One region of the Azonexus hydrophilus genome, then DNA from elsewhere that is predicted to be linked to it. Evidence: riboswitches for the same ligand, from Rfam matches in the RefSeq annotation. Region 1 holds a riboswitch; each other region holds the start of a gene.
What was found. A riboswitch is a leader RNA that binds a small molecule or an ion and turns the genes downstream of it on or off. The one in region 1 is predicted to bind cobalamin.
Positions count from the first base shown of each region.

Region 1 (4,150 bases):
GTCCGGACAATATCCCAACGCACTGCTCCGTGCGCATGGTGGGCGCGCATGCTGGAAATCGATGTAAACACGATCGTCGCCATCGAAGTACCCAGGGCCAAGTGCATGACATGGTCGGTTGGAAAGCTCTGGGCAACAAACAACATGTACATGAAGGGCACCAGCGTCAGACCGCCACCGACACCAAACAAACCGGCGACAAAACCACCAAAAATGCCCAGCAAGGGATACGTTAGCCACCAAATCGTCATGATCGGAGATATTCGTTGAAGCTGACAACCAAAAATGAAAACAGGTGGCAGAAGCTGCCACCTGTTTGGTAAAAGTCCCCGCGAGTGCCGTCAGGCCGGCATCCTGAACCTGGGTTCAGAGTGGCTGCTTTCCTTCCGCATCAGGCACATTCGACGAAGAACGCGCACAACAGCGGAGTCTTGGTCCGCAACCGATGCCAATCAGCATTGGTTCAAGGAATATATGGCCTTAACAAACACCGCAGGGAACACTCGGCGGGCAATCCCGCAGCGACTCAGAGATCCAGTTGCTGCTGGGGTGCCAGCACGGCATCGAGCCGTGCTCCCATGTCTTCGATTCTACGCTTCGTGTCGGTCGACGCAAGCGCTTCTTCGGCAGCCTCGCCAGCCGGCGCCGCCAGGCGTTCGTGGGCGATGTTCAGCGCGGCCATCACCGCCACGCGTTCGGCGATGGTGCTCTTGGTCTTCTGGGCGATTTCGCGCATCTTGTTGTCGACCAGATCAACCGCTGCCAGCAGCGCATCGCGCTCCTCCGGCCGGCAGGCAACGCGGTATTCGCGGCCCATGATCTTGACGTCGAGGAAATTCTGCTCGGCACTCATCTCAGGCATCCTCGGGCAGCTTGTCCATCAGGCCTTCCAGCCGCTCGCGGGCAGCCGTCATCGTCGAGCGCAAGTGCAGACGCTCGGCCTCGGCCGTGGCTATCTGGTTCTTCAGGACTTCGTTCTCGGCACGCAACTGGTGCACCAGGGCGACGACCTGATCGATCTTGGCTTCGAGCGCTTCGAATTCGCTATTCATGGCGCGCACTATAGAGGGACAAATGCTGCCCGGTCAAGGACTAAGCAGCTATTTTCAAAGTGTTTTATCGGCTGTCGACGCCATTGGCATTCGCATCTCCCGGCCAGGCGCGCTAGAATGCGCGCCGTGTCAGGTGCTGCGCGCGGTTTTCACCAAGCGCAGTTAAACGGGAAAGCGGTGCGTCTCCAACGAGACCAAGCCGCTGCTGCCCCCGCAACGGTAAGCAAGTGCGGGCGTATCACGAAGCCACTGGGGAAACCTGGGAAGGCGATACGTCAAGACTTGTGAGCCCGGATACCGGCCTTGCACACCTAGCGGAAGTACCACGGGGTGGTGGTGCCGGTTCCTGACCAGCCCTCTCCCCTGCGCACTTCCTTGTCAATGCATTCCGGCATGCGGGGACGCCTGCCGGAAAGGGGAAATCCATGAACTCACGTTTGAAGCCGCTGGCGGTATTGTTACCGCTCGCTTTTTGCCAACCACTGCAGGCCACGGAGCAGCTTGCCAGCCTCGACACCATGGTGGTCACCGCGACACGCCAGCCGATGCGGGTCAGCGAAGTGTTGACCGATGTCAGCGTGATCGAGCGCAACGAGATTGAAGCCGCCGGCCACACCAATCTCGAACAGATCCTGGCTGCCCAGCCGGGCATACAGATCGTTGCCAACGGCAGCTGGGGCGCCGAATCATCGCTGCTCATCCGAGGCACTAACGGCAAACACGCCCTGCTTCTTGTCGATGGCATGCGAATGGGCTCGGCAACTAACGGGAACGTTTCCTGGTCTCGCATTCCCGTTGCGCAGATTGAACGCATCGAGATCATCCGCGGTCCAGCCTCCGCAATGTACGGCAGTGACGCCATCGGCGGCGTGGTCCAGATCTTCACCCGACGCAGCGAAGAAACCTTTCATTTCTCCGCCGAAGCCGGTGCCGGTAACTACGGTACGCAAAATGGCAGTGTGAGCATGTCTGGCAAACAGAATGGCTGGAACTATGGCGCAACCGTGTCTCACGAGAGCACCAAGGGCTTCAACAGTCGCCCCTGGACAACTACAGCCAACCCGGACAAGGATGGTTTTCACAACCTCGCGGCATCGGCGCGTCTGGGTTATACCTTCGCTCCGGGCCATGAAGTGCTGCTGTCGGCACTTCATGCGGACGGAATGAGCCGTTATGACGGCAGTGGCGCTACCAACGACTGGGTGAGCAAGACCCGGAACGGCAACGGCTCCTTGGTATTGAAAAACAAGATCAACCCGAACTGGAACAGCACACTCACATTCGGGCGCAGCAACGATTATTCCGACAACCTGCGTAACGGTTTGTTCGATAGCCGGTTCAACACCGATCAGAATCTGTATTCGTGGCAACACGACCTGAATACTCGCTGGGGCAATCTTCTGGTCGGACTGGAAAGCACGCGACAATCCATCACGACGTCGGACAACTACGCGGAAAAAACACGCCAAAACGATTCCGTTCAACTGGGCTGGAACCGCGGCTTTGGCCAACATCGCCTGCAGGGAAGCATTCGCCATGATGACGACTCGCTTTTCGGTGACAAGACCACCGGCTCCCTTGCTTATGGCTATCGTCTAACGCCCAATTGGCGAGCCAGTGCCAGTATTGGCACGGCGTTCAAAGCGCCTACGTTCAACGATCTCTATTACCCCCTGAAAAGCGGCTACATCGGGAACCCGGACGTACGTCCAGAATCAGCAGTAAACCGCGAAATAACGATTCACCATGAAGCCGGAAATCACGCTCTGTCACTGACCTGGTATCTCAACCACATCAAGGACATGATCTCCTGGACCCAGGTCGGCGCAGTCACCACCCCGACCAATATCGACACCGCCAGAATTGAAGGCGCCACTTTGAACTGGCAAGGCAGACTGCGCGGCTTCGATCTGGCCTTCAATTACGACTGGCTAGACGCAAAAGACCAGAAGAACAGCAGGCAATTGCCCAGGCGCGCCCGGCATTCGGCCAACGCTTCAGCTGGGCAGGAGATTGGTCCATGGAACTGGCGAACCGAATTCCAGTTCACTGGCAAACGTCATGAGTATCCGTCCACCGGCCCGAAAGTGGATATGGGCAGCTATACACTGGTCAACCTCTACGCCGCCTACCGCTTTGCCCCGGCCTGGAGCGTATTTGCCCGCGTCAACAACCTCTTTGACCGGGACTATATACTCGTCAACACCTACGCCACCCCGGGGCGCAACGCCTTCATCGGCATCCGCTACAGTCCGAAATAATCCATGCCCACCCGCCGCCGTGCCTTCCTGATTCTCTCCGCGCTCAGCCTGCTGGCGCTGGCGAGTTTCGCCTTGGCCCTGTCGGCGGGCAGCCTCAAGGTGCCGCTGCCCGACATCGTCGCCGCGTTGTTCGGGCACGGCGACGGGGCGGCTGACATGGTCGTGCAATTGCGCCTGCCACGGGCACTCGCCGGCTTCGCCTGCGGCGGCTTGCTGGCGCTGGCCGGGGCGCTGATGCAGGTGCTGCTGCGCAATCCGCTGGCCGATCCTTACGTGCTCGGTATCTCGGGCGGGGCCGGCGTCGGCGCCATGTTCGGCATCCTGATCGGGCTGCCGCTGCTGGCCGTCGACGGACTCGCCTTTGCCGGCGCGCTCGGTGCCATGTTCCTGGTCTTCGGGCTGGCGCATGGCGACGGTAGCTGGACGCAGACCCGCCTGCTGCTCACCGGCGTCATCGTCGCCGCCGGCTGCGGCGCGCTGATTGCCCTGATGCTGTCGATTGCCGACGAAGGCAAGCTGCACGGCATGCTGTTCTGGCTGATGGGCGACCTTGGGCAGACCTTCACCTGGTGGCCGGCGGCACTGGCGCTGGTGGTCGCACTGGCCTGCGCGATGCCGTTCGCCCGCGAACTCAACCTGCTGTCGCGCGGCCTGATGCAGGCCCAGGCGCTGGGCGTGGCGGTGGGGCGGCTACGCTACACGGTTTATCTGCTGGCTTCGGTGGCCACCGCCGCCTCGGTGACCACGGCCGGCTCAATCGGTTTCGTCGGTCTGGTCGTCCCGCACCTGGTCCGACTCGCCACCGGCAACGATCAACGCCTGTTGCTGCCGGCCACC
Region 1 is NZ_CP151406.1:502,046-506,195, reverse strand. It holds gene AADV58_RS02475 (sulfite exporter TauE/SafE family protein) at 1-251, opposite strand, end outside; RNA gene ssrS (6S RNA) at 323-502, opposite strand; gene AADV58_RS02465 (cell division protein ZapA) at 527-853, opposite strand; gene AADV58_RS02460 (hypothetical protein) at 855-1,052, opposite strand; cobalamin riboswitch at 1,167-1,372, shown strand; gene AADV58_RS02455 (TonB-dependent receptor domain-containing protein) at 1,478-3,313, shown strand; gene AADV58_RS02450 (iron ABC transporter permease) at 3,317-4,150, shown strand, end outside.

Region 2 (4,150 bases), 1.4 Mb from region 1:
GCGGTGCTCACGGTGCGGGCGAGCTTTTCCCGGTCGAGCTGGCCGTCCTTCAGGTGCGCCAGCAGATTGACCGAGCCGAGGTTGCACACCGCCGTTTCCGAATCCGAGGTGTTCAGCGTGATCTCGGTACAGAGGTTGCTCGAATGCACGACGCCGACGTGCTGCTGCGGCGAGCGCAGGTTGCAGGCGTCCTTGAAGGTGATCCACGGGTGCCCGGTCTCGAACAGCATGGTCAGCATCTTGCGCCACAACTGCACGGCGGGAATCTTCTTGTGCAGCTTCAACTGGCCGGCGGCAGCCCTGGCTTCGTAGGCTTCATACGCCTCGACGAAGGCGCGCCCGGATTTTTCGTGCAGGTCGGGCGTATCGACCGGCGAGAACAGCGTCCACTCGCCACCGGCAATTACGCGCTGCATGAACAGGTCGGGAATCCAGTTGGCGGTGTTCATGTCGTGCGTGCGGCGGCGCTCGTCGCCGGTGTTCTTGCGCAGTTCGAGGAATTCCTCGATGTCCAGGTGCCAGGTTTCCAGGTAAGCGCAGACGGCGCCCTTGCGCTTGCCGCCCTGGTTCACGGCGACCGCCGTGTCGTTGACCACCTTCAAAAACGGAATGACGCCCTGGCTCTGGCCGTTGGTGCCCTTGATCCGGCTGCCCAGCGCGCGCACCGGTGTCCAGTCGTTGCCCAGCCCGCCGGCGTACTTCTGCAGCAGGGCGTTTTCCTTGATCGACTGGTAGATGCCGTCGAGGTCGTCGGCCACCGTGGTCAGGTAGCAGGACGACAGTTGCGAATGCAGGGTGCCGCTGTTGAACAGCGTAGGCGTCGAGCACATGAAGTCGAAGCTGGAAATCAGGTCGTAGAACTCGATGGCGCGCGCTTCGCGGTCGATTTCGTTCAAGGCCAGGCCCATCGCCACGCGCATGAAGAAAAGCTGCGGCGTTTCGATGCGACGGCCGTCGATGTGCAGGAAATAGCGGTCGTACAACGTCTGCAGGCCGAGGTAGCCGAACAACTGGTTGCGCTCGGGCTTGAGCGCGGCGGCCAGGCGGTCGAGGTCGTAATCCTTGAGGCGCGGGTCGAGCAGTTCGGCAATCACGCCGCGTTCGACGAAGACCGGGAAGTAAGTTGCTTCGACGGCCTCATCCTGCGCCGCTTCCGGCCCGGCCGCTTCCTCGACCAGGCTGGCCAGCAGCAGGCGGGCGGTGGCGTAGTCGTAACCGGGTTCGCGCTCGATCAGCGTACGCGCGGCGAGCACCAGCGCCTGCTTGACGTCGGCCAGCGCAACACCGTCGTACAGGTTCTTCAGCGCGTGATCGAGGATGGTCCGCGGCGAAACGCCCTCCCCCAGCCCGGCACACGCCGTTTCGCAGGTTTTCAGCAAACCTGCGACATCGAGCGGCCGGCGCTCGCCATCGACCGTCACATGCAGCTCGGGCACGCCCTGGACTTCGGCCAGCGCGGCCCGCTCGGCGGCGCGCCGCTCGCGGTAGAGCACATAGGCGCGGGCGACGTCGTGCTCGCCGGAGCGCATCAGCGCCAGTTCGACCTGGTCCTGGATATCCTCGATATGCACCCGGCCACCGTCCGGCAGGCGGCGGGTCAGCGAACGCACGACCGTTTCGGTCAGCCGCGCAACCAGTTCGCGCACCCGCGACGAGGTCGCGCTCTGGCTCCCCTCGACGGCCAGGAAAGCCTTGGTCAGGGCAACGGAAATCTTCTCGGGATGGAATTCGACGACCGCGCCATGACGGCGGATCACCTGCAGCGCGGCGGCACTGTGGGCGGACAAGTCGGAAATGTGCGCGAGGACGTTCGAGGACACGGCAATGCTCCGGTTCGGGGGGCGGAACATGGCTGGCGCGTGACGCGGCCGCGCAACGCTGTGCCGACGGACGGCGACAACGGACAAGCACGGACGACAAGAGACGAAACGCTCACGCAAAACCTCTCACCAGGGACACCCCGCCCCAAAGGAAAATGAAAAGGACACGTTGCGGCAGGTCTCCTGGCTCCCGGCTCAACGCGTTTCACCCGCCTTCCCGGACGCATCCAGTGGCATGGGGTGGCGAAACGCTCGCCGGTTACAGTTGCGGGGGCAGCCCCGGGATTCGGATCGTCAGATCCGGCACCGGATTCCCGTTTTAATCCCCTTGCGGGGAACCATCAACGCGACGGAGTTTATGCCTTTCGCTTGCCGCCAGTCAACAAAAATCACTACATGCAGTAGATGAGAAGCGGCAAGCGACTAAATATAGACAAAAGCAAGACATGGCAGTGTCGTTTCGATCCGCTATAATTATGAGCGTTTCAGGTGCCGTCGGCGGTTTTCCGCCACGGTGAAACGGGAAAGCGGTGCGTCCTCGGACAAAGCCGCTGCTGCCCCCGCAACGGTAAGCGAGTGCGGGCGCGTCACAAGGCCACTGGGTTCTGCCCGGGAAGGCGACGCGTCAAGACTTGCCAGCCCGGAGACCGGCCTGCGACGACCAGCGAAGTGCCGCGGGGAAGCGGCCACGGCCGCCCGTCAGCCCATTCCCCACGCGCTTCACCTCAACCAAGCACACCGGCATGCGGGGACGCTGCCGGCAGGGGAAAACCAATGCACATCCGCCTCAAACCCGTGGCAGCCACGCTGCTCGCCTTGTTCGCCGGCAATCTTGCCGCCCAGACGCTCGACACCATCGTCGTCACCGCTACCCGCTTCGAATCAAGCCAACAGGAAAATCCGATCGCCGCCCAGGTGATCACCGCAGACGAAATCCGAAACAGTGCGGCAACCACCGTCGGTGAAGTTCTGAACAAACTCGGCGGTGTACATAGCCGCATCAACTTCGTCGGCACGCCGGATTCGCCGCTCGACCTGCGCGGCTTCGGCATGACCGGCGACCAGAACACGCTGGTCCTGGTCGACGGCCAGCGCATTTCGGAGAACGAACTGGTCAGCGCCCGCCTGTCGGCGATCCCGCTCGACAGCATCGAACGCATCGAGATCCTCCGCGGGTCCGGTTCCGTGCTTTACGGCAGCGGCGCGAGCAGCGGCACGATCAACATCATCACCCGCTCGGCGCTCGGCGCGCCGCTCTCCGGTAACGTCTCGGCCCGCGTCGGCAGCCATGACCTGAGCGATCTGCGCGGCGGTTTCCGCGCCGGCGGCGAACGCTGGGGTCTGCGCCTCAACGCGCAGCGCCTGCGTACCGACAACTACCGCGACAACAACCGCAGCGAACTCGACACCGCTAGCGGCGAACTGCGCTTCGGCGACCGCGACGGCTTCGTCGCCCTCGCCTTCAGCGCCGACGACCAGAACTCACGCCTGCCGGGCGCCCGCAGCGAAGCGCAACTGCGCAGCGACCGCCGCGGCGCGGCGACCCCGGACGATTATTTCGACAGCCGCAGCCAGCGTTTCTCGCTGCGCGGCGAACGGCGCCTCGGCGAACTGACGCTGGCGCTCGACATCGCCCGCCGCGACAAGCGTGCCGACATGTTCAACAACACCGCCTGGGGCAGCACACTGGCCAAGACCGACGTCGGCGTCACCACGGTCTCGCCGCGCGTGCTCTGGCAGACCCGTTTCGACCAGGTGCTCTACAACCTGACCGTCGGCGCCGACTGGAGCCACTGGACCTACGACAACGACACCGCCGCCACCGGTTTCATGAGCGCCCTCGACGAATCGGGCAAGCAGAAGAACCAAGCCTTCTACCTGCGTAACGACCTGCACCTGGCCGCCAGTGGCACCCGGATCAGCCTCGGCGGACGCCGGGAGAGCGTCCGCCAGACGCAGCACGAGCGCCTGGTGCCGCGTGACGCCAGCGAGCGGCACAGCCTGTCGGCCTACGAACTCGCAGTGCAGCAGGAACTCGGCGCCGGCTTCTCGGCTTACGGCCGGATCGGGCGCAGCTTCCGCATCGCCAACATCGACGAGAACCGCTGCTGGACGGCACCTTGTCCGACGCTGTTAAAGCCTCAACGCTCGCTCGACCGCGAGATCGGCGCCCGCTGGCAGGGGGCTGGCGCCAGCTTCGGCGCCAGTCTGTTCGAGATGGATATCAGCAACGAAATCCACTATTTCGCACCGACCTTCTCGAACATCAACCTCGATGCCACCCGCCACCGCGGCATTGAGCTCGAAGGCCGCCTGCAGGTCACCGCCGG
Region 2 is NZ_CP151406.1:1,931,910-1,936,059, reverse strand. It holds gene AADV58_RS09275 (ribonucleoside-diphosphate reductase subunit alpha) at 1-1,820, opposite strand, end outside; cobalamin riboswitch at 1,977-2,179, opposite strand; cobalamin riboswitch at 2,291-2,490, shown strand; gene AADV58_RS09270 (TonB-dependent receptor) at 2,595-4,150, shown strand, end outside.
Region 2: another riboswitch for cobalamin. It lies ahead of AADV58_RS09270 (TonB-dependent receptor); the one in region 1 lies ahead of AADV58_RS02455 (TonB-dependent receptor domain-containing protein).

Region 3 (4,150 bases), 1.1 Mb from region 1:
CGGGATAGTAGGCACTCAGCAAGGGTTGCAGGTTCGCCACCCAGGCCGCTTCGGGCAAGGATTGCGTGCGGTAGCCGGCGTGCACCAGCGCGGCGGTGACGTTTTCCAGGCTGCGCGGCACATTGAGGAAGGAGGCGCCGAAATTGCTGCCGCCGGCCGGATAGTTGTACACCATCAGCGCCAGCTTTTTCTCCGCCGGCGGCTTGCGCTGCAGCGCGACCTGCCGCGCGGCGCGGGCGATCAGCGCATCGGCCTGGCGCTCGATCAGTTCGACCGGCCGTTGATCGTCGGGATGGGCGGCAACGATCAGCGGATCAATGGCGCCTGCCGCCTCCGGCTGGAACAGGTAAAAGGGCGTGTCGGCCAGACGCAGGCCGGTCGCATCGTTCTGCCAGGCGGCGGTATCGCCATGGCGATAGGGCAAGGCCGACAGCAGCGGCACTTGCCAGCGCGCCAGCAGGGTCTGCAGGTCGGCGCCTTTCGACACCAGCTGGTGCAGCACCAGTAAGGCCGGGTGCGCCGTTTCCGGGCCGCTGTCGCGGCGGTCCGCACGCGCCACCAGCAACTGGCGCAGGCCACCGGCATCGAGTTGCTGACCGAAGACCGCATAGGCTGCCAGCCCGTGCGCGTCGAAGCGGCGCAACCAGGCGTCGAGCCAGGCTGTTTCGCCATTGACGAAATGATGGCGATGGACGAGCACCGCCACTGCCGGTCGCGGATCGCGACGCCAGGCTTGCAGGGCGTCGACGTCGGCCAGGAAGTCCGGTGCGTCCGGATGGTAGAGCCCCTGGCGCGGCCAGGGGCGCGGCGCCGGCAGGTCAGCCGCAGCTTGCGCTTCGCTCATGCCGGCGAGACGGCGGGTGGCCAGGGTCAGCGCGGCGCGGATGTTGCCTTCGCCGCCATGGCGCAGGTAATCGGCCAGCCGATCAGACGCGGCAACCGACTCGGGGCCAATCCAGACCACCGGCACCTTGACCGCCCCAGGCGGCAGCAAGTCGGCCAGCAGTGCCTGCGGCATCGCATGCGGCGCATCGACCCACAGCATGTCGGCACTGCCGGCCGCCGCCAGCAGGCGCTGGCGCTGCGCCGGGCGTTCGCTCTCCGGCAGGGTCAGCGGCGTATCGAAATGCCGGAACCGCCAGCCATTCGCCTGCGCCAGGCGTTCGACCAGGGCGGTGCGGGCCTTGGGCGTGATGTCGGCAGTCACCCACAACAGTTCGCGCGCCTGCGCGGCACCCGCCAGGCAGACGAGCAGCAGCCATCCCAGCCAGCGCATCATGGCTTGGCGGCCGGGCCGTCTTCCGGAACGTAGATGATGCTGCCGTCGCGCAAGCGGTAGGCAACGCCGGCCCGCACGCCCTCACCTTCGCCGCTGTCGCCGGTGCCCTGGTAGCGGATTTCCTGGCCGTTTTCCGGAATCGCCAGTTCCACCGGCGCCCCCGGATCACCAGCCGACGACAGATTGACCGCCGCCAGCAGGGCGACGACCAGAACGAGAAAGACATCGACCAGGTTGATCGACGACAGCATCGGGTCGTCGTCATCCTCTTCCAGGATGTTGAAATGCTTGAGGCTCACGCCAGGCCCTCCCGGCGCTTGCGAATGGCCAGCAGTTCGCCGAGCAGCCAGCGACGGCGCAGGGAATACAGGACCAGGCCGATGGCCGCCGCCGTCAGCGCCAGCACGACGCCGGCAAAGGCGTCGCTGAACACCGCCAGCGCAGCGCTGCCGTTGCCGCTGGCAACGCCGTGCAGGGCCGGGCCGAGCGGGATCATGGTGGCGATCAGGCCGAGCATCGGCGTCACCCGGCTGAGCAGGCGGAGCGGCTCAAGCCGGCGCAGGACGATCAGCTCGATCTCGTCGAACGCCAGTTCCGGTGCGTCAGGCAGACTGCGGAAGGCCGGCGAACGCCGCTGCCAGGCTTCGACCAGCACGGCACCGCTCATCCACAGGGCGTAGACCAGCGCCGCCGCCAGCAGCCAGAGAATCGGCGTCAGCAGCAACTGGGTGAGTTGGGTAAAGCCGGCCTCCAGCATCAGAACACCAGCGCCGGGAAACGCGGACGGATGGTCTGGGTCTTTTTCGCGCCAGCGCTCTCCAGGCGGACCCGCAACTGCTTGAGCCCCGGGTGGTCGCGGAAAGCACTGAAGCTTAGCGACTTGAGCGCTTCGGGCTGGGCGCATTCGAAGCGGATTTCGTGCACCAGGTTGGCAATATCGACCTTGGGATCGACTTCGCCCAGCGCCGGTTCGGTGCGACTGCCACTCAGCTTGCACTGGGCTTCGGCCGGCGGCTCGACAAAGCGCAGCGGGTCGGCGACACGTTCGACGAAGGCCTGCCAGACCTGCTGCTGTTTTTCGTTGCGGGGCGGATAGTCGTAGCCGAGATAGGCTTCCAGCGGCACATCGAGGCGCACTGTCAGCGCCGTGCCGTCAACACTGACCTGGACATTGCCGTGACCGTGGGTGTGGTTGCCGTGAGCCAGAGCAAGCGGGGAAAAACAGGCAGCCGCCGTGAACAGGGCGCACGCCGCCACACGCGTAGGGATTTTTGACATGGGAAGAAGTTCCGGAATGACGCCCTGCCGACCTCCCCGTCGACATCAGGCATTACGGCCCGGCGCATGCGCGGACCACCCTGTTGGCCGGTATCCGGGCTGGTGGATCTTGCCTTCACCGCCTTCCCGGGATGCGTTGCATCGCCAGTGGCTGCAAGGTGAAAGCTGGACGCGGACGTCCATCCACTTACCGTTGCGGGGGCAGCGCTGGTTGGATCTGCCTGACGGCCAATCTCCCAGCTTCCCGTTTAACCGCGCCTGCCGAGGCATGCGCGAGCACCAACGGGCGGATGTTAGCACAGCCTGCCAAAAGACACTTGACGCCAAATGAATTATTAACAATAATTCTCATTCAGTAGCCAGCAAGCCGCGTTTCCGGCCAGCCAGCCAGTTTCCCCGAACCGACTGGAGCGCCCCTCATGGAACACGCCGACATGCCCCTCGAACTCAGGCTGGCTGCCGTCATCCACCTGTTGTCCTCGTCAGCCCTGCGCGGCGCCACCTTCCACAAGACCGAAGCCTTGCGCACTCATCTGCGCAGCGTGGCCGACAGCGCCGACCTCAATCCCTACCTGAAGAGCACGCTGCAGGAAGTCCTCGGCGGCTGGGAGGCGGTGCACTGCCACCCCGCTTCGGTTCCGGTCGACTGCTACCCGCTGGCCCACCCCGGCTGCCAGACCCACTGACATCAATCACAGTACGAGAGAGAGTAATCATGTCCCGTTATACCGGCCCCCGCCTCAAAGTCCTGCGCGCCCTCGGCGTCGATCTGCCGGGGCTGTCACGCAAATCGATGCAGGAACGCAACCAGCCGCCCGGCCAGCACGGCGCCCGCAAAGTCACCTCGCGCAAGTCCGAATTCGGCCTGCAACTGATGGAAAAACAAAAGCTGCGCTACAACTACGGCCTGAGCGAACGCCAGCTGCGCCGCGCCGTTGCCGATGCCAAGAAGGATCGTGGTGCTACCGGCAACAAGCTGGTCGAACTGCTCGAACGTCGGCTCGACAACATGGTCTTCCGCGCGGGTTTCGCGCCGACCATTCCGGCCGCGCGCCAACTGGTCAGCCACGGTCATTTCCAGCTCAACGGCAAGCGCGTGACCATTCCTTCGATCCGCCTGCGCATCGGCGACGCCTTCGGCCCGACCGAGGCCGGACGTAAGATCGATCTGGTAAGGGCTACGCTGGAAGAGCCGGCGCTGGAGCGCCCACAATGGATCACCTTCGATGACGCGACGACCTGCGCCCGCCTGACCCACCTGCCCGACGGCGACGCGGCGCCCTTCCCACTCGACCTGCAGCGTGTGGTCGAGTACTACGCCACCCGGATGTAATCCCTCGAGGAGCCCATCATGGAACCGAGCAAACAGACTCTGCGCATTCCTTTCCTGCATGCCAACGGTCCGCGCCCGACCTTGCGTCTCAAGCCCGAACAAGCCGCCGCCCGGGCCGCAAGCTGCGCAGTCCAGTGCATCGCCAGCAAAGCCCTGTTTGGCGAATGCAACGAAATCTGCATCCGCCACAGCGGCAGCGAGTACCGCCTGCGCATCACCCGCCAGGGCAAGCTGATCCTGACCAAGTAAGCCCCACCGAG
Region 3 is NZ_CP151406.1:2,775,958-2,780,107, forward strand. It holds gene cobN (cobaltochelatase subunit CobN) at 1-1,279, opposite strand, end outside; gene AADV58_RS13365 (DUF2149 domain-containing protein) at 1,276-1,578, opposite strand; gene AADV58_RS13370 (hypothetical protein) at 1,575-2,036, opposite strand; gene AADV58_RS13375 (ZrgA family zinc uptake protein) at 2,036-2,557, opposite strand; cobalamin riboswitch at 2,626-2,856, opposite strand; gene AADV58_RS13380 (hypothetical protein) at 2,977-3,243, shown strand; gene rpsD (30S ribosomal protein S4) at 3,273-3,890, shown strand; gene hemP (hemin uptake protein HemP) at 3,909-4,139, shown strand.
Region 3: another riboswitch for cobalamin. It lies ahead of AADV58_RS13375 (ZrgA family zinc uptake protein); the one in region 1 lies ahead of AADV58_RS02455 (TonB-dependent receptor domain-containing protein).

Region 4 (4,150 bases), 320 kb from region 1:
TCGGAAGGCAGCGATGGTGCCATAATTACGGCCTTTTTTCACGGGTTTGCACGCATGATAGGCAACGCGCTGATGGTCCAGGGAACGACGTCCGACGCCGGCAAATCGACGCTGGTCGCGGCGCTGTGCCGGATTCTGAAGCGGCGTGGGGTACGCGTGGCGCCGTTCAAACCGCAGAACATGGCGCTCAATTCGGCGGTTACCGTCGACGGTGGCGAGATCGGCCGGGCGCAGGCGTTGCAGGCGCTGGCCTGCGGTCTCGAAGCGCATACCGATTTCAACCCGGTGCTGTTGAAGCCGACCACCGACCGCAAGGCGCAGGTGATCATCCACGGCAAGGTCGCCACCGACCTCGACGCCAAGGCCTACCACGACTACAAGCCGCGGGCGATGGGCGCGGTGCTCGAATCCTGGGGCCGGCTGACCGCGCAATACGATTGCGTGCTGGTCGAGGGCGCCGGTTCGCCGGCCGAGATCAACCTGCGTGACCGCGACATCGCCAACATGGGCTTCGCCGAAGCGGTCGATTGCCCGGTGATCATCGTCGCCGACATCGACCGCGGCGGCGTCTTCGCCCATCTGGTCGGCACGCTGGAGCTGCTGTCGGCGTCCGAGCAGGCGCGCGTCGTCGGCTTCGTCATCAACCGTTTCCGTGGTGACATCGCGTTGCTCGAACCCGGTCTGGCCTGGCTGGAGCAGCGCACCGGCAAGCCGGTGCTCGGCGTGCTGCCCTACCTGCACGGCTTGATGCTCGACGCCGAGGACGCAATCGCGACATCCACGGTCGACGGCAAGAAAACAGCAAAAATCCGCGTCGTCGCGCCGGCCTACCCGCGTACTTCCAACCATAACGACCTCGATCCACTGCGCCTGCACCCGCAGGTCGATTTCCGCTGGATCGCGCCGGGCGAAGCTTTGCCGCCGGCCGATCTGATCGTCCTGCCCGGTTCCAAGGCGGTGCGCGCCGACCTCGACTGGCTGCGCGTCCATGGCCACGACCGCGCCATCGCCCGCCACCTGCGCTACGGCGGCAAGGTGATCGGCCTGTGCGGTGGCTACCAGATGCTCGGCCGCAGCATCGCCGATCCGCTCGGTCTCGAAGGCAAGCCGGGAACGACGCCCGGCCTTGGCTTCCTGGCGGTGGACACGACGCTGGAAACGGAGAAGCAGCTGCGCAATGTGAGCGGCCACTTGCATCTCGAAGGCCGGCCGGTGATGACCGGCTACGAAATCCACCTCGGCGTCACCCAGGGCGATGGCTTGACGTGGGCTGCCGTACAGCTGGCCGACGGCCGTGCCGATGGTGCTATCTCGGCCGACGATCAAGTTCTCGGTACTTACTGCCACGGCGTTTTCGACCATCCCGAGGCCTTGGCTGCATTGTTGCGCTGGGCCGGTGCCGGCGAGGTCGATCACGTCGACTTTGCCGCCCGCCGCGAAGCCGATCTCGACCGCCTGGCCGATTCGGTCGAGGCGGCGCTCGCCTGGGAAAAGCTCAGGCCCTGGCTGGCGCTGCCTTGAGCGTCAGCGGCAGGCCGGCGGCGACCAGCGTCACCTGATCGCAGACTGCCGCGACGCGCTGGTTGAGCCGCCCCTGTTCATCGGCGAACAGCCGCGAAACCGGGTGCATCGGCACGATGCCCCAGCCGACCTCGTTGGAGACCAGGATGATGCGGCCGGGTAGTTGCGGCAGCGTCTCGATCAGCGCCGCCGTTTCACCGGCGAACAACGGGCAGTCGACGGCCTCGCCGGCTTCGGCCTGGGCGGCAGCGCGGCCGGCGAAAAGCAGATTGGAGAGCCACAGCGTCAGGCAGTCGACCAGGAGGCAGGTGTCGGGCGCCGCCAGTTCGCGCAGGCGGGCGGACAGGTGCAACGGCTCCTCGACGCAGCCCCAGTCGGCCGGGCGGCGTTCACGGTGGTGGGCGATGCGGCGCGCCATCTCGCCGTCGCGCGATTCGGCGGTGGCGACATAGACGACCCGGAGGCCGGATTCGAGAGCGCGTTGCTCGGCATGGCGGCTCTTGCCCGAACGGGCGCCGCCGAGGATCAGTTCATTCATGGCCACCATTGTATAATCAGCGCGTTCGACAAAACGGAACCCGGTGCGAGACAACTCTATTCCGGGGCGGGCCCGCCGCTGTAACCGGGGACGGCCGCTGCACGATGCCACTACGCAGGGAAACAGACCTGCCGGGAAGGCGCAGCGGATCGGACGATCCGGAAGCCAGAAGACCTGTCGGACATCTTCATTTTGAAGCCTGTGGACAAGGGCTTCGCGACTGCGTTGGCCAAACGTCGTCGCGAGGCCCTTTCGCTTTTGGAGAATCGGATGCATTCGTTCGCAATCACCGCCCCGGACCGGGGCATGGAAAATTCGCTCAAGCACAAGGTCGACCGCAAGACCAAGCCGCCCGGCTCGCTCGGCCAGCTGGAGGCGCTGGCGGTGCGCATCGGCCTGATCCAGCAGACGCTGACGCCGTCGCTCGACCGGCCGCAGATGCTGGTCTTCGCCGGCGATCACGGCGCGGCCAAGGCCGGCGTCTCGGCCTATCCGCAGGACGTGACCTGGCAGATGGTCGAGAACTTCCTCGCCGGCGGCGCGGCAATCAATGTTTTCTGCCGGCAGAACGGTCTCGGCCTGTCGGTGGTCGATGCCGGGGTCGCCCATGATTTCGGCGGTCCGCGTGAAGGCCTGATCGATCTCAAGGTGGCGCCGGGCACGGCCAATTACCTGGAATCCCCGGCGATGACGGCGGCGCAGTGCGCGCAGGCCATCGAGCAGGGCGCCGGCGTGGTCTTCGGCCTGGCGGCAGCCGGCTGCAAGGTGGTCGGTTTCGGCGAAATGGGCATCGGCAACACCGCCTCGGCGTCCTTGATCACCCACTGCCTGACCGGCGTGCCGCTGGCTGATTGCGTCGGGCGCGGCACCGGTCTCGACGACGCCGGGCTGGCGCGCAAGCAGGCGCTGCTGGAGCAGGCGCTGACCCGTTATCGCGTCGCTGGCGGCGGCGACGACGCCTTTGCCGTGCTCGCGGAGTTCGGCGGGTTCGAGATCGCGACCATGGTCGGCGCTATGCTGGCGGCGGCGGAAGCGAAGATGGTGCTGCTCATCGACGGCTTCATCGTCGGTTCTGCGGCGTTGGTCGCCGCGCGCCTGGAACCGGCCTTGCTTGACTACTGCGTCTTCTGCCACCGTTCGGCCGAGCCCGGCCACCGTGCGCAGTTGCAGGCGCTGCGCGCCGAACCGCTGCTCGACCTGGGCCTGCGCCTGGGTGAGGGGACCGGCGCCGCGCTGGCTTTCCCGCTGGCCCAGGCGGCAGTCGCCTTCCTCAACGAGATGGCCAGCTTCGAGTCGGCCGGCGTCGCCGGCTAGCCATGTTGCGCCGCGAGCTCGACTACTTCCTCGGCGCCGTCCGTTTCTTCACGCGGCTGCCGGTGCCTGTCTGGGTCGGCCATTCGGCTGAAGCGCTGAACCACTCGGCGCGCTGGTTTCCGGCGGTCGGCCTGGTTGTCGGCGGCATTGCCGCGCTGGTCTACCTGGCCGCGCTGCAGTTCTGGCCGCAGCCGGTCGCCGTGCTGCTGGCGATGGCGGCAACGCTGTACGCCACCGGCGCCTTCCACGAGGACGGCCTGTCCGACACCGCCGACGGTCTTGGCGGCGGCTGGGACAAGTCGCGCATCCTGGCGATCATGAAGGATTCGCGGGTCGGCAGTTACGGCGTGGTTGCGCTGTGGCTGGGGCTGACCGGCAAGTTCGTGCTGCTCGCGGCGCTCGATCCGGCACTGGTGCCGGCGGCGCTGCTCGCCGGTCATGCCGGGTCGCGCGGCTGTGCGACGCTGCTGCTGGCGAGCATGGACTACGCGCGCGACGACGCGCAGTCCAAAGCCAGGCCGCTGGCCCAGCGGCTGGCGCCGGGGGCATTGCTGTTCGCCCTGGCATTCGCGCTGGCGCCGCTACTCTGGCTGCCCTGGCAACAGGCAGTGGTCGGGCTGCTGTTCGCGTTGCTGGCGACGGCCTGGCTGGCGGCCAAGTTCCGCCGCTGGCTGGGCGGTTATACCGGCGACTGCCTGGGTGCCACCCAGCAGCTTGCCGAAATCGCCTTCTACCTCGGGCTGCTCGCGCAATGGCCGCGCTGACGCTGTACCTGGT
Region 4 is NZ_CP151406.1:178,878-183,027, reverse strand. It holds gene AADV58_RS00830 (cobyric acid synthase) at 55-1,521, shown strand; gene cobU (bifunctional adenosylcobinamide kinase/adenosylcobinamide-phosphate guanylyltransferase) at 1,496-2,059, opposite strand; cobalamin riboswitch at 2,065-2,255, shown strand; gene cobT (nicotinate-nucleotide--dimethylbenzimidazole phosphoribosyltransferase) at 2,330-3,373, shown strand; gene AADV58_RS00815 (adenosylcobinamide-GDP ribazoletransferase) at 3,376-4,137, shown strand; gene cobC (alpha-ribazole phosphatase family protein) at 4,149-4,150, shown strand, end outside.
Region 4: another riboswitch for cobalamin. It lies ahead of cobT (nicotinate-nucleotide--dimethylbenzimidazole phosphoribosyltransferase); the one in region 1 lies ahead of AADV58_RS02455 (TonB-dependent receptor domain-containing protein).